2 regions of the Delftia sp. NA_296.1 genome follow, and region 1 is predicted to be linked to the other one. Evidence: predicted binding sites of a transcription regulator. Region 1 holds the regulator's gene; the other holds the start of a gene.
The links. Region 1 encodes LexA, which represses DNA repair genes until DNA is damaged. Its sites were predicted from a motif close to ACTGTATNNNNATACAGT; they were not measured.
Positions count from the first base shown of each region.

Region 2: the regulator LexA is predicted to act here: its motif matches at 1,373-1,390, upstream of ACUTR7_RS12675 (DNA topoisomerase IV subunit B).

Region 1 is NZ_JBQZGF010000001.1:652,340-663,188, reverse strand. It holds gene ACUTR7_RS03170 (leucyl aminopeptidase) at 1-27, shown strand, start outside; gene ACUTR7_RS03165 (DNA polymerase III subunit chi) at 73-504, shown strand; gene ACUTR7_RS03160 (hypothetical protein) at 508-1,341, shown strand; gene ACUTR7_RS03155 (D-2-hydroxyacid dehydrogenase family protein) at 1,388-2,404, opposite strand; gene ACUTR7_RS03150 (DUF4124 domain-containing protein) at 3,067-3,597, opposite strand; gene ACUTR7_RS03145 (hypothetical protein) at 3,705-3,908, opposite strand; fluoride riboswitch at 4,020-4,083, shown strand; gene crcB (fluoride efflux transporter CrcB) at 4,165-4,551, shown strand; gene ACUTR7_RS03135 (AAA family ATPase) at 4,730-5,287, shown strand; gene ACUTR7_RS03130 (FecR domain-containing protein) at 5,335-6,306, opposite strand; gene ACUTR7_RS03125 (sigma-70 family RNA polymerase sigma factor) at 6,311-6,787, opposite strand; gene ACUTR7_RS03120 (hypothetical protein) at 7,042-7,374, opposite strand; gene lexA (transcriptional repressor LexA) at 7,627-8,301, opposite strand; gene ACUTR7_RS03110 (asparaginase) at 8,400-9,389, shown strand; gene adk (adenylate kinase) at 9,482-10,138, opposite strand; gene kdsB (3-deoxy-manno-octulosonate cytidylyltransferase) at 10,403-10,849, opposite strand, start outside.
Region 2 is NZ_JBQZGF010000004.1:390,283-401,131, forward strand. It holds gene ACUTR7_RS12675 (DNA topoisomerase IV subunit B) at 1-1,339, opposite strand, end outside; gene ACUTR7_RS12680 (MFS transporter) at 1,500-2,726, shown strand; gene ACUTR7_RS12685 (hypothetical protein) at 2,740-2,889, shown strand; gene ACUTR7_RS12690 (class I SAM-dependent methyltransferase) at 2,961-3,530, shown strand; gene dapA (4-hydroxy-tetrahydrodipicolinate synthase) at 3,606-4,502, shown strand; gene bamC (outer membrane protein assembly factor BamC) at 4,544-5,656, shown strand; gene ACUTR7_RS12705 (hypothetical protein) at 5,840-6,124, opposite strand; gene ACUTR7_RS12710 (cupin domain-containing protein) at 6,512-7,642, opposite strand; gene ACUTR7_RS12715 (AraC-like ligand-binding domain-containing protein) at 7,746-8,705, opposite strand; gene ACUTR7_RS12720 (aldehyde dehydrogenase) at 8,966-10,417, shown strand; gene ACUTR7_RS12725 (FKBP-type peptidyl-prolyl cis-trans isomerase) at 10,570-10,849, shown strand, end outside.

The DNA of each region.
Region 1 (10,849 bases):
GTTGCAGCTCAGCCGGAGCAGGCATGAGCGCATCGTCCCCGTCAGCCCGGGCCTGTTTGAAGGGAGCATCGCTTGACTGAAGTGGCGTTCCATTTCAACGCACCCGACAAGCTGGCCTATGTCTGCCGTCTGGCGCGCAAGGCGCTCAGGCACCGCACGCAACTGGTGGTGCTGGGGTCGCCGCCGCTGCTCAAGGCCTTGTCGCCCAGGCTGTGGAGTGTCTCGCCCACCGACTTCCTGGCCCATGCGGGCGAAGGCGATGGGGCAGACATCATGGCCTTCTCGCCCATCGTTCTGCTGGAGCGGCTGGACGGCGCGCCGCACCACGACATGCTGGTCAACCTGGGCGGCGAAGTGCCCGAAGGGTTCGAGCGCTTTGCGCGTGTCGTCGAAGTGGTTTCCGCCACCGACGAGGAAGACCGCCACCTGGCCCGGCAGCGCTGGAAGCACTATGCGGCCCAGGGTATTTCCATCAAGCGCCATGACCTGGTCCTCAAGGAGTAAGCCATGAGCGCTCCTCCCTCCAAAACCCCACCGCGCTTTGTTCCCACGCTCACCGATGTCGTTGCGGTGGATGCGGTGCAGGCACCGGTTCAGGTGGTCGAACCCCCGGCACCCCTGGTACACCCCGTGTCCGAACTGCCGCTGACTGACGAAGCGACGCCCTGGGCCAGCGAAGGCATGCTGGCGCCTCGGCGTGGCGTGGTCGCCCTGCCTGCGTCCCTGCCGCCGCTGCCGCAGGACCTGGAACCGCAGCGGCCCATGGTCACCGAGCAGGCTGCACCCGAGGAAATCCAGACACCTGCAATGCAGCCCGTGCTCTCGGACTATCAGCCGCCCAGCGCCCCGTCCGTGGAAATGCAATTGGCCCAGGAAAGCCGTCTAGCCGAAATGGCTGATGTGACTGATGCGGCAGATGTTGCAGGTGCGGCAGATGTGGCTGCAGCGGGCGACGCGGCACCGGCCGGGGAAGTGGTCCCTGCCGACCTGGTGGTCCCGGTGGTGCAGGCTGTCGTGGCAGAGGCGGCTGCCGCGCCGACGCCGGCTTCCCCCGCCATGCCGGCAGCCCCCACCATGGAGTCCATCTGGGATAGTCATGCGCAGCAGGTCACCGAGGAATATCTGGTCCATCGCCTCATGCAGCGTGTGGACCTGGTGCTGGACCAGCGCCTGCGCGACGCCATTGCCACCGTGGTTCAGCAGCAGACTCGGTCCATCGTCGTGCGTCTGCGCGAGGAGGTGGAATCCGTCGTGCGCCAGGCCGTCTATGAGGCGGTGGCCGATGAACTGGCCTTTCGTGCCACGGCCGCACGTGGCGACTCCGGCCAGGGCGGCCGTTGAGTGCTGGGCAAGGGCGGGCGGCGCAAGCCCCCGCCTGATCCGGTCGTCAGCCTGCGCGGGCCGGGCCTGAGAACACCTCGGGATTGAGGATGTTGCTGGGCTGCCCCGCAACGAAGTTCACCACATTGTCGAAGGCAGCGCGAAAGTACAGCTCATAGCTGTCCTGCTCCACGTAGCCGATGTGCGGCGTGCAGATGCAGTTCTCCAGCCGCAGCAGCGCATGGCCCTGGAGGATGGGCTCGCTCTCGAACACGTCCACGGCCGCCAGGCCCGGCCGGCCCCGGTTGAGCGCACCCAGCAGGGCATCGGCCTCCACCAGCTCCGCGCGCGAGGTGTTCACGAACAGGGCGGTCGGCTTCATGCGTGCCAGATCCTGCGCCGTGACGATACCGCGTGTGGCCTCATGCAGGCGCAGATGCATGGACAGCACGTCGGATTCGGTGAAGAAAGCCTCGCGCGAGTCCGCCGCCGCAAAGCCATCGGCCTGCGCCTTCTGGCGCGAGCTTTCGCTGCCCCAGACCAGAACCTGCATGCCGAAGGCATGGCCGTAGTGCGCGACCAGCCGTCCAATGCGGCCGTAGCCCCAGATGCCCAGCGTGCGCCCGTGCAACACGCTGCCTAGTCCGAAATTCGCAGGCATGGACGCAGCCTTGAAGCCCGATTGCTGCCATGCGCCGTGCTTGAGGTTGGCGATGTACTGCGGCAGCCGCCGCGTGGCCGCCATGATCAGCGACCAGGTCAGCTCTGCCGGCGCAATGGGCGAGCCCACGCCCTCGGCAATCGCAACGCCCTGGTCGGTACAGGCCTGCACATCGATATGGGCGCCGGCCTTGCCGGTCTGCGCGATCAGCTTCAGGCGCGGAAGCTTTTCCAGCAGCTGCCGGCTGATCTGCGTGCGCTCGCGGGTCAGCACGATGATGTCCGCATCGCGCAACCGCACCGACAGCTGGCCAACGCCCTTGACGGTATTGGTGAAGACCTTGGCGTTGAAGGGCTCCAGCAGACGAGCACAGTCCAGCTTGCGCACGGCGTCCTGGTAGTCGTCAAGAATGATGATGTTCATTGCCTGTGAATCTGTCATAAGCCTTTGATTTATCTCCGGTTTGCCGCGCAAGATGTTGTCGGCAAACACTTTAATCTGTCGTTGCGCTCTGTCTTCGGCATCGTCGGCACTTGCCTGAGCTGGGCTGCTTGAAGGTTCTATGACGCTCGCGCAGCCAAGGCCCTGAAGCCCGGCGAACACATTGTCGTTCAAGCTTGCGCCTACCTGAGGCTGGAGGCTTCGGTCAGTACCAAATCTTGGACCTGTCGTTACAGAAACCTCGCAGATGCCAAGGCTCAAACCGGCGAAGTGCGGCCGTTGGCCCACCATGCCAGCCGCACAGGCGGCTTCCGAATGGCAAGCTGCATCTTGCTCCGCTCGCCCCGTTGCTTATCCTACGAACGCAGGTAGGCAGGTAGGCAGGCAGGCAGGCAGGCAGGCAGGCCAAGGTCGGCTCCGCGCAACCGTATCAGTGGCTTACACACTGGAACGTCTTGGCGACGACGATGTCGAGAAGGCTTGGTGGATGGCCGCCTGTTGGCGAAGTCGGTGAAGACCGGGTTGGCGGCGGTCTGAAGAGGCTGCGTGGCATTGGGAGAATGCCTGAACATGTTCCCACGCCGGTGAGTGGCGCGAGAGGAGTCATGATTGCGCTCGATATCTGGCAGTTCCGTGCCTAGTTCTCATTGAGAAACTGGTTGCTGAATGGAGTGAGGTACTCGCGGTGTCCCAATCACCTTCGGCGGCTCCTGCATCAGGGGCGTATTTGAGCCGCATGCAGCATTGACACCCGTGATCGCGGCATTGGTCCGCATCCGTTTTTCGTCTTGGGAAATGGTGCGAATGCTGGAGACGAATTCCAGCTCCTTGCGCGCCTGCTTGCACTGAAGGGACGCGCCGAGCTGATCGGGCGCAGGAGCAGTTGTCTGGCGGGCTTGCTGCTCGATGACACGCTGCTGGCTATCGATCTGGCGCTGCTGCATTTCGTTCATCTGGCGCTGATACTTTTGTTCATTCGCCTGTGCTGCATCAGCCCGTTCACGGGAGATCTCATCGTCCGATTTTTTGCGCTGTATCAGGGCGCCAGTGTCAGTGCTGCTGCAAGGACTGTCTGAGAAAGTCGACTTTCCAGAAGCATCCTTGCATTGAAAGACCTGGGCTGCGGCAGGCAATGCGAAAAGTGCTGTAAAGATTGCTGTGGTCAAGAGTCGCATATGCATATCGATGAATTGATGGGCCTGATCGGAATCGAATTACAGACGAAGCATAGTCCTTTGACCCGCATGCCCGGCAACTTTCGTCTTGGTTTGAATGGCCCGCTTCACTCTGCGTCCCGCAGGGCAGCGCGGCGGGCTGCTTCAGCGGTCTCCTGAGCCTCCTTCTCGGCTTGCCTGAAACGTTCTTGTGCTGTGGTCGATGTGCCGTCATGGCCGCCTGCGGCGCGCTCACCGATGTGAATGTTGGAAAGCCTTGCTGTGCCGTACAGCAAGGCTGCTGCAATGATCAGGAGCACGATGAATTTCATTGTTGCATTGTGCCGCTGGTCATTTGTAGGGTACGGCCTGCGTCTGCAGAGCAATCTCACCTCTGCCGCTTGCTAGGTCCAGAGTAAACTCGCCCCGGCAGCCAGCACTCGCTGCACGATGGGAATGGAGCTTCCCGAAACCGCCCTGCGAAGGGCTGATGGCTCCTGCCTTGGTGGGATGGGTCCTGCCGGTGGCGGGGCCATGTCTTGATCCTGCCCGGCACGCCCGTCCCGGTTATTCGATGAAAGGACGGTCATGGGGTTCTACGGTTTCATTCTGGTGTTCGTTGGAGGCGGCCTGGGGTCTGCGCTCCGGCATGGCACGAACTTGCTCGCACTGCGGCTGGTGGGCAGTGCGTATCCCCTGGGTACGTTGGCGATCAATGTGCTGGGTGCCTTCGTGATGGGGGTGGTGGTGGAGTGGTTTGCGCTCAAGACATCGCTGCCGCAGAGTGCGCGGTTGTTCATCACCACGGGCATTCTGGGTGGCTTCACCACGTTTTCGACGTACGCGCTGGAGGTCGGCATGCTGTATGAGCGTGGCGACTGGCTGGCCTCCGTGCTGTATGCGCTGGGCTCGCTGGTGCTGGGCGTGGCCGCGCTGTTTGCGGGGTTGGGGCTGGTGCGCATGGTGGCCCATTGAGACACCGCGATTGCGCTATGCTGTGCGCCATGGCCCGCCTGAACGCAACGCAGATTATTCGCACCATCCATTGGATGGTGGGTTAGCCAGCGGCCTTCAGCGCCATGCAACCCGCCCAGAGGAGGCGGGTTTTTTCATTCCGTCTCCGGGGTTTTCTCAAGCCTTTCAGGAGATGGATATGCAGGTTTCCGAACAGTCCCAGCCCCGTTGCGCAGAATATGCCGATGCCCCTGCCGCCAACGCGCGGCTTGCCACGCTGCACATGGTCTGCGGCAAGATCGGCTCGGGCAAGTCAACGCTGGCGCGGCAATTGGCGGCCGAGCCCGGAACGGTGTTGGTCAGCGAGGATTCCTGGCTGGCCGGCCTGTACCCCGGCGAGATGCAGTCGGTAGCCGATTACGTGCGTTGCAGCACGCGGCTCAAGGGGTTGATGGGGGCGCATGTACAGGCGCTGCTGGACGCCGGCGTGTCGGTGGTGCTGGATTTTCCGGCCAATACCCTGGAGGGGCGGGGCTGGGCGCGCAGCGTGTTCGAGAAAGTGGGCGCCTCGCACCGCCTGCATTTTCTGGATGTGCCTGACGAGGTCTGCAAGCAGCGCTTGCGTGTGCGCAATGCGGCGGGCGAGCATCCGTTTCAGGCCAGCGATGAGCAATTCGACCTGATCACGAGCTACTTTGTCGCGCCCTCCGACGAGGAGGGCTTCGACGTGGTGCATCACCCGTATGCGCCGCTCTGAAGTGCTGGTCTGGACGAGAGACTTCGCCACGGCCTCATCCCATCATCTCAGCTTGATCGTGCTTGCACCTCCACCCAATAGCGGGTGCGGGTGCGCAGTTGCAGAGGAAAGCGGCTGACGAGCGCGGCCAGGGCGCGATCCGTGTCATCCACGGGAAAGGCGCCCGAGACAAGCATCCCGGCGACCTCGGCCGAGCAGCCCAGGTAGCCGGGCCGATAGCGGGCAAGGGCGTCAATCAGCTGACCCAACGGCATGTCCAGCGCGACCAGGCCGCCTTCATGCCAGCTGGCTGCAAAGGGGTCTGCGGACGTCGGCGGCTGGGTGGCGCTGGACGAGAAGGCGGCCTGCTGTCCGGCCTGCAATTGCGCGGAGGGCGCATCGCTGTCCAGAGGCTGCAGGCGCACGGCCTTTTCCTGCACGGTGACATGGCACAGGCCATCGTCCGCAAGATGGACCGTGAAGCGCGTGCCCAGGGCCAGTACGTGGCCTTGCGGGGTCTGCACGCTGAAGGGGCGGCCCAGCGCGTCGGGCTCGGTGGCGATGAGGATGCGGCCACGGTGCAGGCGCAGCAGGCGCTGGCGGTCGTCAAAAACGGTGTCCAAGGCGGTGGCCGTATCCAGGGCCACCAGGGAGCCGTCGGGCAGCGTCAGGTTTCGGCGCTCGCCTGTGGCTGTGCGCTGCCCGGCCTGCCAGCTTTCCAGTGGTGCGCCTTTCCAGGCCATCCAGGCCGTGGCGCCGCTGCCCAGGCCCAGAGCCACGCCGCGCACCACGGAGCGGCGGGTGGGCGAGGCGCGACGGCCCAGCGCCTGGCGCGCCAGGGGTGCGGGCAGATGCGACAGTTGCGCGGTGACGGATTGCACGCGCAGCCAGGCGCGCTGGTGGGCGGGATCGGCCTCATGCCATTTCTGCCAGTCCTGTTGCAGGCCCGCTGTGGCAGAGGCGCCGCGCAGTTTCACGTGCCAGGCGGCGGCCTCATGCAAGGCGCGGCGGTCGTTGCCTTCCAGATGTCTCTCGCCCATGTGGCTATGCCAGGACCAGGCAGCAATGCTCCATCGCCCGGGTCAGGTAGTTGCTGACGGTGCGCAGCGATACACCCAGGCGCTCGGCGATCTCTGGGTAGCTCAGTTCCTCGAACTGGGCCAGCACAAAGGCTTCGCGAACCTTGGGAGGAAGGCCCTGGAGCATGCGGTCCACATCCAGCAGGGTCTGCTGGATGATGGCCTGCTCTTCGGGCGAAGGCGCCAGCGATTGTGGCAACTGGGCCAGATAGTCCAGATAGGACTGCTCCAGCGTGCGGCGGCGAAACAGGTCGGCGACCAGGCCCCGGGCGATGGTGGCCAGGTAGCGCCTGGGTTCGCGGATGTCCTGCTGCGGCAGGGGCGAGCGCAGCAGGCGCACAAAGGTGTCCTGGGCCAGGTCGGCGGCATCGTCACGGTTTCCCAGGCGTTTGCGCAGCAGGCTTTCCAGCCAGGGATGGTGATTCTGGTAGAGGCTGTGCACGGAGAAGGCTGGGGCGGAGGAGGCGGGCGCAGTGGCAATCGCTACTGCAAAAGATAATAAGAATGCTTATCAATTATCTTTCAGGCAGGCGCCCCTTCCGCAAAGAGGGCGTCCACTTGTTGCATGTGCGCTACAGGGCAGTGGTGGGCGCCAGCCTGCACCAGCTTTGCGCAGGTCGATTTCTCGCGCGACGCGCGGTCCGCGCCGCCCAGGTTTGTGTCGTGCAAGGTGTGTCGCACACCTTGCATCGGGCCTCAGTTGGCTGCCGGTCCGCCGTGTGCCTCCATGCGCTCCAGCGCAGCGCAGACATCGGCCATTCGCCCGGAGATGAACAGGCATTCCGGCTGCTCCTGCGGCGACCGCTGGATGATGCGCAGGCCTGAAGGCTGCTCAGGCGCGGATTGCAGGGCGGGCTGCGTCGGCAGCAAGGGCAGGATCAGCTGGGCATCTCCATGGTCTGCAGCGCATGCGGCCTTGCCGCGGCGCTGCTGGCCGCGCCGGCGTGCCTTGCTGAAAGAGATCACGTTGGCGGGCTCGGGTGCTGCGGCAGGTAATGGCTGGCACGCAGGGGCTTGTGCAAGAGGCATGGCCGACTCCATGGCGGTCGCAGTCAGGCGGATGCCATGTGCCAGGCGCAGGAAGGAAAAAGAAGACAGTGTTGGCAGAGCGAATCCCATGTGACGACTCCTGTTGGCGTGTTTCAAAGAGGCATGGACACAGGCAGGATTGCGGTTTGCGGGCAAAGCTCCGCCCAGGGCGAAGCTCCAAGGCTTCGCGCCTACCACCTGGGCGGTGCGTGAAATGGGGTGAGGCGGCCTGAGAAGGGCCGCCAGTCCGGCTTACATGGACATGCTGTTGCGGATCAGCCCCACGGCCAGGCCTTCAATGGCAAAGGCCTCTTCGGGGGCGACGCGAATCACCGGGTAATCGGGGTTTTCCGGCAGAAGTTCCACGCCCTGCGTGGTGCGGCGCAGGCGCTTGACGGTGACTTCATCACCCAGGCGTGCCACGACGATCTGGCCGTTGCGGGCTTCGTGTGCTGACTGCACGGCCAGCAGGTCGCCGTCCATGATGCCCGCGTCGCGCATGGACATGCCGCGCACGCGCAGCAGATAGTCGGGGCGCGTCTGGAACAGGCTGGGCTCGACGGAATAGGTTTGGTCGATGTGTTCCTGCGCGAGAATGGGCGAGCCCGCCGCAACGCGGCCCACCAGGGGCAGCATCAGCGGTGCCAGGGCCGACAGCGGCAGTCCGAAGCTGGTGCCGCGCGCGGCATTGATGTTGCGCACGGTGTCGGTACGCAGGCGAATGCCGCGCGAGGTGCCGCTGACCAGTTCGATCACACCTTTGCGGGCCAGGGCCTGCAGGTGTTCCTCGGCAGCGTTGGCGGACTTGAAGCCCAGCGTGTTGGCGATTTCCGCGCGGGTGGGAGGCGCGCCCGTGCGGGAGATGGCGGCCTGGATCAGGTCCAGGATCTGTTGCTGGCGGGCGGTGAGCTTGGGATGGTCGAGCATGGCGTGCGTCCGGTCCTTGAGGGCAGATGGCAGGCTGGGAGGCCATCTGATGATTTATACAGTATCTGTATTTTTAACCAGTTTTCCAAGAGGTGCAAGTGGGGCAGTCAAAGTTGGTGATTCTGGGCACGGGCGGGACCATCGCCGGCCGGGCGGATTCGCAGTCGCAGGGCGTGGGGTACAAGGCCGGGCAGATCACGGTGCAGTCGCTGCTGGAGGCCGTGCCGGACCTGGAGCAGCAGGCGCTGGGACCCGTGCAGACGCAGCAGATCGCGCAGGTGGACAGCAAGGATATGGACTGGCCCGTGTGGCGCGCGTTGCTGCGCGCCTGCACGCAGGCACTGGAGGATGCGGACACACGCGCCGTGGTGATCACGCATGGAACGGACACGCTGGAAGAGACGGCCTGGCTGCTGAACAGCCTGCTGCCGGCCACCAAACCCATTGTGTTGACCTGCGCCATGCGCCCGGCCACGGCCCTGTTGGCAGACGGACCGCAGAATCTGCGCGATGCCGTGACCGTGGCTGCCAGCGGCGGGCGCAGTGGCGTATGGGTGGTGGCAGGCGGCGAGGTGCATGCGGCAGCCCAGGTGCAGAAGGTCCATCCCTACCGGCTGCAGGCAATGCGCTCCGTGGAAGGCGGGCCGCAGGCGTTGGTGGAGGAAGGGCGTGTGCGCTGGCTGGTGCCCGATGCGCCGTCCTCCCCCGCAGCGCCGTCCGCGCGGGCCATGGTGCCTGCGGCCATGTCATCTGATCTGCTGGCGCTGGATGAGCTGCCCTGGGTCGAGGTGGTGTTCAGCGGCGCCTTGGCGCGTGCCAGCGGCGTGGATGCGCTGGTGGCGGCAGGCGTGCGTGGCATCGTCGTGGCTGGCACGGGCAATGCGACGGTTCACGAAGGCATGGAAGCGGCCTTGCAGCGTGCCCGTGACAAGGGCGTCTGGATCTGGCGGGGCACGCGCTGTGCCGAAGGCCTGCCCGTGGCCTCCGGCCTTGGGACCAACCCGGCAGAGGCCGATCTGGCGCAGCTGCCTGTGGCAAAGGCCCGGATTGCGATGATGCTGGCGCTGGCAGCGCAGCCGCGCGATTGAGCCGGGCGGCGACGCCGGTATTTCTTCGGTTGCCGGCGGTCAACAAAAAAGCACCCGGCGGGTGCTTTTTTCGTTGCGGCACATGGCCTGCATCACTCAGCCAGTGCAGCCAGTGCGCGTTGGGTGATGTCCTCGACCGAGCCCAGGCCGCTGATGGCGCGGTACTTGGGTGCCGCTGCGGCTTCCTTTTCGGCCCATGCGCGGTAGTAGTCCACCAGGGGGCGGGTCTGGCTGCTGTAGACGTCCAGGCGCTTCTTGACGGTTTCTTCCTTGTCGTCTTCGCGCTGCACCAGCGGCTCGCCGGTCACGTCGTCCTGGCCTTCGACCTTGGGCGGATTGAACTTGACGTGGTAGGTGCGGCCCGAGGCGGGGTGGGAACGGCGGCCGCTCATGCGCTCGATGATGGCGTCGAAGGGCACGTCGATCTCCAGCACGTAGTCCAGCTTCACGCCAGCGGCCTTCATGGCGTCTGCCTGGGGAATGGTGCGGGGAAATCCATCAAACAGGAAGCCGTTGGCGCAATCGGCCTGGGCGATGCGTTCCTTGACCAGATTGATGATCAGGTCGTCGCTGACCAGTTGGCCGGCGTCCATCACGGCCTTGGCCTGTTGGCCCAGGGGCGTTCCGGCCTTGACGGCGGCACGCAGCATGTCACCGGTGGAAATCTGGGGGATGCCGTACTTCTGGCAGATGAAAGCGGCTTGCGTGCCTTTGCCGGCGCCGGGTGCGCCCAACAAAATCAGTTTCATGGAAGTCCTTGAGGAGAGTAGAAATTCTTGTCTGCCGGATCGGCCCACCGGGGCGGACAGTCCATGCGTCATATTTTTGTCGCGGGCAAGGATAGCACGCACAGGGCTAACACTGGCTTACACGCAGAGGGCAAAACTGTCGCCTGTGCAATCTCCAAAAACTGCGTTTTGCTGTCCGACAAAACCGCATGTGCAGTTGTGTTGTGAATGGCGATGCCGGGCATCGCCATTGGCGCATCTGTATTGGCGTATGCGGGATCCGATTCAGGCGGACAACCGGGCGCGCACCCGTTCCAGGTCTTCGGGGGTGTCCACGCCAGGGCCTGGTGCATGGGGCGTCAGGTGGACGGCGATGCGGTGGCCGTGCCACAGTGCGCGCAACTGTTCCAGCGCCTCCAGCACCTCGGTGGGGGCGGGAGATAGCTGCGGGAAGCTGCGCAGGAAACCGGCACGGTAGCTGTAGATGCCGATGTGGCGCAGGGGCGCGAAGCCGGGGTGGCCCGGAGCTGCCGATGCAGATGCCGTCTCCCACCATGCCTGGCCTGCATGTTCACGCGCAAAGGGGATGGGGGCGCGGCTGAAATAGTGGGCCATGCCCTGGGCATCGCAGACGACCTTGACCACGTTCGGGTTGGTGAAGTCGGCCAGGCTGTCGATGGCATGTGCCGCCGTGCCCATGCTGGCCGAGGGCTGCTGCGGCAGCAGGGCGGC
Region 2 (10,849 bases), on a different contig from region 1:
GGCCCATCTTGGCGCTGCCGCCGGCCGAGTCGCCCTCGACCAGGAAGACCTCGTTCAGGCTCAGGTCGCGGCTTTCGCAATCGGTGAGCTTGCCCGGCAGCACGGCCACGCCCGAGCCCTTGCGCTTTTCGACCTTCTGGCCCGCCTTCTGGCGGGTCTGCGCGGCCTTGATGGCGATCTCGGCCAGCTTGCGGCCCCATTCCACGTGCTCGTTGAGCCACAGCTCCAGCGCGGGGCGCACATAGCCGCTGACCAGGCGCACGGCATCGCGCGAGTTCAGGCGCTCCTTGATCTGGCCCTGGAACTGCGGGTCCAGCACCTTGGCGTTGAGCACATAGCTGGCGCGCGCAAAGACGTCGTCCGGCATGAGCTTGACGCCCTTGGGCAGCAGCGAGTGCATCTCGATGAAGGCCTTGACCGCCTGGAACAGGCCGTCGCGCAGGCCGCTGTCATGCGTGCCGCCGGCGGTGGTCGGGATCAGGTTGACATAGCTTTCGCGCAGCGGTGCGCCGTCCTCGGTGAAGGCCACGCACCAGGCGGCGCCCTCGCCTTCGGCAAAGCTGTCGTGGTGGCGGTCGGCAAAGCCCTCGCCCTCGAACAGGGGGATGACCGCCTCGCCATGCAGGCTTTGCTGCAGGTAGTCGCGCAGGCCGCCCTTGAACTGCCAGGTCTGGGTGTCGCGCGTCTTCTCGTTGACCAGGGTCACCGAAACGCCGGGCATGAGCACGGCCTTGCTGCGCAGCAGGTGCATCAGCTCGCCCATGGGCAGCTGGGGCGATTCGAAATAGCGGGCATCGGGCCACACGCGCACTGTCGTGCCCTGCTTGCGTTCGCCTGCGGCCAGCGGCCGCGACTGCAGGGGCTCGACCACGTCGCCGCCCGAGAAGGCGATGGTGGCCACCTTGCCCTCACGGTGGATGCAGGCCTCAAGGCGCGTGGCCAGCGCATTCGTGACCGAGACGCCCACGCCGTGCAGGCCGCCCGAGAAGCTGTAGGCGCCGCCCTTGCCCTTGTCGAACTTGCCGCCCGCATGCAGCCGGGTGAAGACCAGCTCCACCACGGGCGCCTTTTCCTCGGGATGCATGCCGAAGGGGATACCCCGGCCGTCGTCTTCGACGCTGTAGGAGCCGTCGGAATGCAGGGTGAAGCGGATTTTCTTGCCGAAGCCGGCCAGTGCCTCGTCGGCCGCGTTGTCGATCACCTCCTGCAGCACGTGCAGGGGGTTGTCGGTGCGCGTGTACATGCCGGGACGCTGCTTGACGGGCTCAAGGCCCTTGAGCACGCGTATCGAGCCTTCGGAGTATTCGCTGGCGGAAGTGGGAGATGGTTTGACTGCCATGGGGGCGGATTGTAGTGCGCGGCCCGGCTCAGTGCTGGATGCATTCACAGTCATTGACATTGACTATCCCGAAAAAGCCGCTGCCATCAAGGGCCGCGCTGGCGCATGGGCGACCCAAGCGGCACAGCGCAAAACCCGGAGTTTCGCTAAAGTTTGCCGCATGCAAAAAAACAACCAACCCATGTCCATGGTGCAGATACTGCTGTGCGGGGGCGCAGTCGTGACGCTGTCCATGGGAATCCGCCATGGCTTCGGCCTGTGGCTGCAGCCCATCACCCAGGAAATGGGCTGGACGCGCGAGTCCTTCGCGCTGGCCATCGCCATCCAGAACCTGTCCTGGGGCGTGCTCGGCATCTTCGGCGGCATGCTGGCCGACCGCTTCGGCGCCTTCCGCGTGCTCCTGGTGGGCGCGCTGCTGTATGCGCTGGGCCTGGCCGGCATGGCCATGGCGCCCACGACAACCTGGTTCGCCCTGACGGCCGGCGTGGTGATCGGCGCAGCCCAGGCAGGCACCACGTATGCCGTGATCTACGGTGTGCTGGGCCGCCAGATTCCCGTGGCGCGGCGCAGTTGGGCCATGGGCGTGACGGCGGCGGCGGGCTCCTTCGGCCAGTTCTTCATGGTGCCCGTGGAAGGCAGCCTGATCTCGAACTTCGGCTGGTCCAACGCCCTGCTGCTGCTGTCGCTGTGCGCGCTGATGATCATTCCGCTGGCCTTCGGCCTGCGCGAGCCGGGCTTCCAGCCCGGCAACACCCGTCCCGTGCGCGACCAGAGCGCGGGCCAGGCAGTCGCCGAAGCGCTGCGCACGCCCAGCTTCGTGCTGCTGACGGCCGGCTACTTCGTCTGCGGCTTCCAGGTGATGTTCATCGGCGTGCACATGCCCAGCTACCTCAAGGACTACGGGCTGGCGCCACAAGTGGCCAGCGTGTCGCTGGCGCTGGTGGGACTGTTCAACATCGTTGGCACCTACGTGGCCGGCAACCTGGGCCAGCGCCTGCCCAAGCGCTACCTGCTGTCCACCATCTACTTCACGCGCTCGGTGGTGATCGTGCTCTTCCTGCTCGCGCCGCTGACGCCCTGGTCGGTCTATATCTTCTCGGCCGCCATGGGACTGCTGTGGCTGTCCACCGTGCCGCTGACCAATGCCACCGTGGCCCAGATCTTCGGCGTGCAGCATCTGTCCATGTTGAGCGGAATGGTGTTCTTCAGCCACCAGGTCGGCAGCTTTCTGGGTGTCTGGCTGGGCGGCTATCTCTATGACCACACGGGCAGCTACCAGGTGGTCTGGTACCTGGCCATCGGCCTGGGCGTGGCCGCCGGCCTGCTGAACCTGCCCATCCGCGAAGCCCCCGTGGCACGGTTGCGCGCAGCCCAGGCCGCTGCCTGACATGACGACATCCATGACCACATCCACCAGGCCCCGCCCACGCATCCTGCGCAGGCTGGCGCTGTGGGCCGCCGTGCTTATGGTGCTGGGCCTGGTATTCATGCTCTACCTGCAGCCGCAGTTCATGCTGGGCATGGCAGACCAGATCTGGGCCTGCTTCTGAAATGGAAGCGGGAGCGGCGAAGGCCCGGCGGCACAATGTCGGCCGCTTTCACTTTATTTCCAAAATTGCACATGCACGCAGCCACGCCGCCCTCGCCCTGGATCCAACGCTGGTCGCACCTTCTGGCGCCCCAGGCCTCGGTGCTTGACGTAGCCTGCGGGCCCGGCCGGCACATGCGCTGGTTCCATGCGCGTGGCCACGCCGTCACCGGGGTGGACCGCGACGCCCAGGCCCTGGCCGGCCTGCAGGGCGTGGGCGAGCTGCTGTGCGCCGACATCGAAAACGGCCCCTGGCCCCTGCCCGGCCGGCAGTTCGGCGCCGTGGTCGTGACCCACTATCTGTGGCGCCCGCTGTGGCCGGCACTGCTGAACAGCGTGGCCCCCGGCGGCGTGCTGCTGTACGAAACCTTTGCCCAGGGCAATGAGGCTTTCGGCAAGCCTTCCCGCCCTGATTTCCTGCTGGCGCCCGGCGAGCTGCTGCAGGCCTGCGCGGGCTGGCACATCGTGGCCTACGAGCACGGCCAGCTGGGCGAGCCCGATCGCATGGTCCAGCGCATTGCGGCACTGCGCCCCGATGCAACAGGCCGGGAACCCGTGGCCATGCTGGCGCATCAGAAGGCGTCAGGCTCTGCAATCGCCTGAATCCCTACAGGCGCCCGCCTTGGGCCTGCCTCCGACACTCGTTAGAATGATCCTTTCCCGTTTTTTCTTGCGGACATGACATCCTCCTCCGTCGCTCTCACTGGCAGCATCGTTGCCCTCATCACGCCCATGCACGAGGACGGTAGTGTTGACTACCCGGCGCTGCGAAAACTCATCGATTGGCATGTGGCCGAAGGCACGGACTGCATCGGCGTGGTGGGAACGACAGGTGAATCCCCCACCGTCAACGTGGAGGAGCACTGCGAAATCATCCGCGTGTCCGTCGAGCAGGCCGCAGGCCGCGTGCCCGTGATGGCCGGCTGCGGCGCCAACAGCACGCACGAGGCCATCGAGCTGGCCCGCTACGCCAAGAAGGTCGGCGCCGACAGCCAGCTGCAGGTCGTGCCCTACTACAACAAGCCCACGCAGGAAGGCCAGTACCAGCACTTCAAGGCGATTGCCGAAGCGGTGGGCGACCTGCCCGTGGTGCTCTACAACGTGCCCGGCCGCTCCGTGGCCGACATGCAGCACGACACCGTGCTGCGCCTGGCGCAGATCCCCGCCATCATCGGCATCAAGGAAGCCACGGGCAACATCGAGCGCGCCCAGTGGCTGATCCGTGAAGTGCCCAAGGACTTCGGCGTGTACTCCGGCGATGATCCGACCGCTGTGGCCCTGATGCTGTGCGGCGGCCACGGCAACATCAGCGTCACGGCCAACGTGGCACCGCGCCTGATGAGCGATCTGTGCAAGGCGGCCCTGGCCGGCGATGTGCGCACCGCCATGGACATCCAGCTGCGCCTGATGCCCGTGCACAAGAACCTCTTCGTCGAGGCCAACCCCATTCCCGTCAAGTGGGCCGCAGCGCGCCTGGGCCTGTGCGGCCCGGCCATGCGCCTGCCGATGACACCTCTGAGCAAGAACCTGGAAGCCACCGTGGAAGCCGCCCTGGGCTCCGCTGGCCTGCTGTGAGGCGCCCCGCCCCACCGACCGAACGCACCAAGGATATTCGCGTGAAACAGCCCATTGCACGTCTGAGCCTGCTGAGCCTGGCCATCGGCCTGACAGCCTGCACGACCACGTTCCAAGAGAGCAAGATCGACTACAAGAGCGCCGGCAAGCAGCAGGCGCCCACCCTGGAAGTCCCCCCGGATCTGACCCAGCTGTCCACGGACTCGCGCTATGCCGTGCCCGGCGGCGTGGTCTCCGCCGCAGCCATGGAAGCCAACTCCAAGGCGCAAAAGCCCAGCGAAGGCCGCACGGCCACCGTTGCAATGGGCGATGTGCGCATCGAGCGCAACGGCGAACAGCGCTGGCTGGTGATCAAGCGCCCGGCCGACCAGCTGTGGGAGCCCGTGCGTGACTTCTGGCTGGAAAACGGCTTCATCTTCACCACCGAAGACCGCCAGCTGGGCATCATCGAGACCGACTGGGCCGAGAACCGCGCCAAGATCCCGCAGGACGTGATCCGCAAGACGCTGGGCAAGGTCTTCGACGGCCTGTACTCCACCAGCGAGCGCGACCGCTTCCGCACACGCCTGGAGCGCTCAGCCGACGGCTCCACCGAGGTCTACATCACGCACCGCGGCATGCAGGAGGTCTACACCAGCGCCCAGAAGGACCAGACCATCTGGCAGCCGCGCCCCTCCGACCCGGAACTGGAAACCGAATTCCTGCGCCGCCTGATGGTCAAGCTCGGCGTGAGCCAGGAGCAGGCCGATGCCGTGGCCAAGGCCAACACCACCACGGCAGCCGCCACCGGCAGCGTGCGCATGGAGTCCGCCAACGGACAGCCCGTGCTGCAGATCGACGAAGGCTTTGACCGCGCATGGCGCCGTGTCGGCGTGGCCCTGGACCGCACGGGCTTCACCGTGGAAGACCGTGACCGCAGCCGCGGCATCTACTTCGTGCGCTATGTCGCGCCTGACGCCAAGGTCGAGCCCAAGGGCTTCTTCGGCAAGCTGTTCAGCCGCTCGCCCGATGCGGCCGCGCCGGTCAAGTACCAGATCCAGGTGCGCAGTGAAGGCGACAAGTCCACCGTCACCGTGCTCAACACCCAGGGCCAGCCCGAGACATCGGCCAATGCCCAGCGCATCGTGCGCGTCATCACCGACGACATGAAGTAAGCAAGCCTCTTTTCGGGCCTTGGGGCGGCAGCGTCCGCCCTTGGCTTGCAGCCACCGCGCAGTCATTTGCCGGTGGCTTTTTTACTGGACCAAAGCAAAGCGAAGACGAAAAAAAACCGCAGCCCGAAGGATGCGGTTCTTTCGCGGCAGAGGCCGAAACCTCTGCCATCGGCGAGGGCCGAATTACTGCTTGGTGGCTTCCTTGGCGGCAGCGTCGGCAGCAGCCTTGGCGGCGTCTGCAGCGGCAGCGTCAGCAGCGGGAGCAGGTGCTGCAGCGTCAGCGGCAGGCGCTGCGGGAGCAGCAGCGTCGGCGGCGGGAGCAGCAGGAGCTTCTGCGGGAGCGGGAGCTGCCGGTGCGGGAGCTTCAACGGCGGGTGCGGGAGCGGGGGCCGGAGCCTCTTCCTTCTTGCCGCAAGCGGCCAGAGCTGCAGCAGCGATCACGGTAGCCAGGATCAGAGAGTTCTTCATCACAGTTTCCTAGAGAGTAGGTAAGAAGACAGTACACAGGAGGGGCCCCGCCACTTGCGCCACCGGATGCGGGCAACCGGTACGCGGCAGCCAGGCCACGTCAAACACATTCATTCGACTTGGAGCGAATTATAGGGAGATTTTCTCAAGGCTGACTGAAACTGACAACCTCTGAACAATTCCGCACAAATCCTCTTGCCAAGTCCGAATGGGGCAGCACGAAGCTGCCTTGGCGTCCACTGTGTAACAAAACCAGGTTGCTGTCAATTTACTGACGAACCCAAGACAATTCTTTACAAATCTATCGGAGTCCGCCTTGAATCAGCAGAACGCTGTCAACGGTGAATGCCCGAACTTAGCATGACTGCGTCACAGCGTCTACCCGGTTCAGGACAGCGGCCCGCCTCGCACCCAGCCGGCGTCAAACCAGGAGGACAGCAGCTCCAGCGCGTCATCGCTGGCCTTGGCCAGATCGGCGCGTGACAGGGCGCGCGTATCGGCCAGCTTGCGCATCAGGGTGGCATCGCGGCCACCGGCCAGATAGCTTTCGCCGTTGATGAAGATGTGTTTTGCGTCATACATCATGCGCGTGCGGCGATCGAGGACCACGCTCTCGAACATGCCGTGTTCCTCGCCATGCTCGAACCAGACATTGGCCTTGGGCTCGGTCATGTACTCGCCCAGCGCGCGCTCCAGCGCCAGCGGCTCGGCCAGCGCGCGCTCCAGCGCCTTGCGCGCGAAGTCGTGCAGGCTCGACGGAATCTCGCCCGGGGCCTCGACGGCGGGCTGGTCGGGGTCGCGGTAGACCATGGGCGCTTCGGGTTCATCGGGCTCGTCGGACATGCGCAGCAGCAGCTCGCGGGCCAGTTCGTCGCGCGCGGGCGAGCGAAAGCCGATGGAGTAGGTCATGCACTCGCCCTCGGCGATGCCGTCATGGGCCCACTTGGGCGGCAGGTAGAGCATGTCGCCGGGCTCGAGCACGAACTCCTCCTCGGGCTCGAAATTCGAGAGCACCTTCAGCGGCACATCGGGCTGCAGCGACAGGTCCTTCTGGCGGCCGATGCGCCAGCGCCGGCGGCCATGCGCCTGCAGCAGGAAGACGTCGTAGCTGTCGAAATGCGGGCCGACGCCGCCCTGGTCGGTGGCAAAGCTGATCATCAGATCGTCCAGCCGCGCCTCGGGCACGAAGCGGAACTGCTGCATCAGCTGGTGCACGCCGTCGTCGTGCAGGTCCACGCCCTGCACGAGCACGGTCCATCCGGGCTTTTGCAGCGAGGGCAGGCTGCGGCGCGACAGCGGGCCGTGGCTGAGCTTCCAGTGGCCACCGTCCTGCTGCTGGATCAGGCGCGATTCCACACCGTCCTCGCCTGCCATGGCCAGCAGCCTGGCGCGGGGAATCAGGGGCTTGAAGCCCGGGATTGCCTGGCGCACCAGCAAGGGCTTCTTGTGCCAGTGGCGGCGCATGAATTGGGAAGCGGTAAGCCCGCCCAGCAGGGCAAGCGGTGTGTTGGTGTCCATGAAATGGTCCGAAGTGAGCGAAGAGACAGGGCGGCATTGTCCTATGCGGGCATTGCCCTGTCCTGGCGCCAGCGCAAGCTGCCCCGCAATGGCTTCGTGGCAGTCAGCCGGCCGGCTTGCGCATGGCCCTGAAATCCGAGGGCGACAGGCCCGTATAGATCTTGAAAGCGCGGCTGAAATGCGCGGTGCTGCCAAAGCCGCAATCCATGGCGACCTCGGTGATGGTGCGCTGCGCCTGGGCGGGCTGCAGCAACTCGCGCATGCACAGCTCCAGGCGGCTGTGCTGTATGAAGGCGCCCAGGCTGGTCTGGCTGTCCGCGAAGGCGTTGTGCAGGTGGCGCTTGCTGCAGTTGAGCGCGGCGGCCACCGACTCCACCGACAGGCCCGGGTCGCGCAGATGGGCCGCCACATGGGCGCGGATGCGGTCCTGCAGCGCCAGTTGCTGCGTGCCTGCCGTGCCCTGCCCGGCCAGCTCCTGCAGCGACAGATGGACCATGTCCACCAGCAGCTCGCCCGCGCGGCGCGCCAGATGCGGCGCCATGCCGGGCAACTCCTGGTAGGTGCTGCGCATGGTTTCCAGCGCGATGCGGGCAATGCCCGAGCTGCCGCCCACATTGCGCCCCATCAGCCCTTCCAGCCGGATGCCCCGTTCCACGATGGCTTGGCGCGGCAGCATCACGATGAGGTGTTCGGACCATTCGGGGTTGGTGACCTCGTACTCCTGCGCCGTGTCATAGATTACCCAGCTGCCCTTGCGCACGCTGGCCTCGCGGTTGTGCTGTCGCACGCTGGCCACGCCCTCCCAGGGCGCGACGATCTTCAGATAGGGGGACTCATGGGCGCGCAGGCCCTGCATGCTGCGCATGACGCGGTGGCGGCCCGCCTCCAGCCGAGTCAGCACCACATCGCCGGCATTGGCCACGCGCACATGGCCTTCGAACAGGCGATCGCCATAGACATCGGTATCCAGGCCCGCAAACAGGCGCGACATCCAGGCGTGCCAGGCCGACGCCGTCTCGCCGGGCGGCAGTCCGTCGGTGCTCAACACCATGGCATCGGTCATGTGCGGTCTCTCCTGCTCGCCGCACGGGTGAAGGATCTGTGTGCGGCCATGGACGTGATTATGGGAAAGTGCAGGCCCGTCGCGCCCCATGGCTTTCCCCGCGGACAGCCAGGACAAGGGTAAACCCCGGAGCCCGTGCACGATCCGTCATGCGCTTTGTGCGCGCAGCGGGCTGCCTGCGCCATCGCCTGCTTCTACGATGACCGGCACGCCCGGCTACGCCAACGCCCAGGCCACAACCGCATACCAAGGAGACAGTCATGATCGAACAAACCATGCTCATCGCAGGCCAGGCCGCACAGGCCGGCAATGGCGCCACCTTCGAGCGCCGCAATCCGCTGGACGGATCGGTGGCCACGCGCGCCCCGGCCGCCACGCCCGAAGATGCCGTGCGCGCCGTCGAGGCCGCGCAAAAGGCCTTCCCCGCCTGGGCCGCGCTGGGCCCGACCGAACGCCGCCAGATGCTGATGAAGGCATCGCAGGCGCTGGAGGCCAAGACCGAGGCGTTTGCCGCCGCCATGGCCGCCGAGACCGGCGCATCGGGCATCTGGGCCGGCTTCAACGTGCACCTGGCCGCCAACATGTTCCTGGAGGCCGCATCGCTGACCACCCAGATCAATGGCCAGATCATTCCCTCGGACGTGCCCGGCAGCCTGGCCATGGCCGTGCGCCAGCCCGCCGGCGTGGTGCTGGGCATTGCGCCCTGGAATGCACCCGTCATCCTGGCCGTGCGCGCCATTGCCACGCCGCTGGCCTGCGGCAACACCGTGGTGCTCAAGGGCTCGGAACTGTGCCCCGCCACGCACGGCCTGATCATCGAGGCCCTGCAGGAAGGCGGCCTGCCGCCCGGCGTGGTCAACTTCGTGACCAATGCGCCCGAAGATGCCGGTGCCGTGGTCGAAGCCATGGTGGCCCACCCGGCCGTGCGCCGCGTGAACTTCACCGGCTCCACGCGCGTGGGCCGCATCATCGGCCAGACCTGCGCCAAATACCTCAAGCCCGCCATCCTGGAGCTGGGCGGCAAGGCGCCCTTCGTGGTGCTGGACGATGCCGACATCGACGCCGCCGTGGCCGGCTGCACCTTCGGTGCCTTCGCCAACTCGGGCCAGATCTGCATGTCCACCGAACGCATCATCGTGGACGAGTCCGTGGCCGGTGATTTCCTGGACAAGCTCGTGGCCCGTGCCACCTCGCTGCCGCTGGGCGATCCGCGCAAGGGCCCCGTGGTGCTGGGCTCGGTGGTGGATATGGCCACCGTGGAGCGTGCCAACCGCCTGATCGACGACGCGCTGGCCAAGGGCGCAAAACTGCTGTGCGGCGGCAAGGCCACCAACACCCTGATGGCCGCCACGCTGATCGACGGCGTCACGCCCGAGATGGACATCTTCCGCGAGGAAACCTTCGCCCCCGTCAAGGCCATCGTGCGCGTGCGCGGTGAGGAGCAGGCCATCGCCATGGCCAATGACAACGAATTCGGCCTGTCCTCGTCCGTCTACACCCGCGACACCGCACGCGGCTGGCGCGTGGCCGCGCGCATCGAGGCCGGCATCTGCCACGTCAACGGACCCACCGTGCATGACGAGGCCCAGATGCCCTTTGGCGGCGTGAAAAACTCGGGCTACGGCCACTTCGGCGGCCAGGCAGGCATCGATGCCTTCACCGAGACGCGCTGGATCACCATGCAGACCACCCCCCGCCACTATCCGTTCTGATCGGCAGGACTCGCCGCCCGGCCTGCACAGCAGCCGGGCAGCCGTGGGAAAATCGCGCCAACGCGGCCGCCGGCACGCCTTCTTCAAACACGGGCGCGCGCGGCGGTCTTTCTTTTTCCCCACTGCGGCATGGGCCGCACAAGCTGCACACCATGGAAATCACAGAACAATGCGTGGTCGCTCTGACCTGGACCCTCAAGGACACCCTGGGCGAGGAACTGGACGTGCTCGATGAGCCCGTGGAGTTCCTGGTCGGCGGCGACGATCTGCTCAAGCGCATCGAGGAAGCCCTGCAGGGCCACGGCCAGGGCAAGACCCTGGACCTGCACCTGGAGCCCGAGGAAGCCTTTGGCGACTACAACGAAAGCCTGATCTTCCTGGAGCCGCGCGCCCTGTTCCCGGCCGAGCTGGAGGAAGGCATGAGCTTCGAGG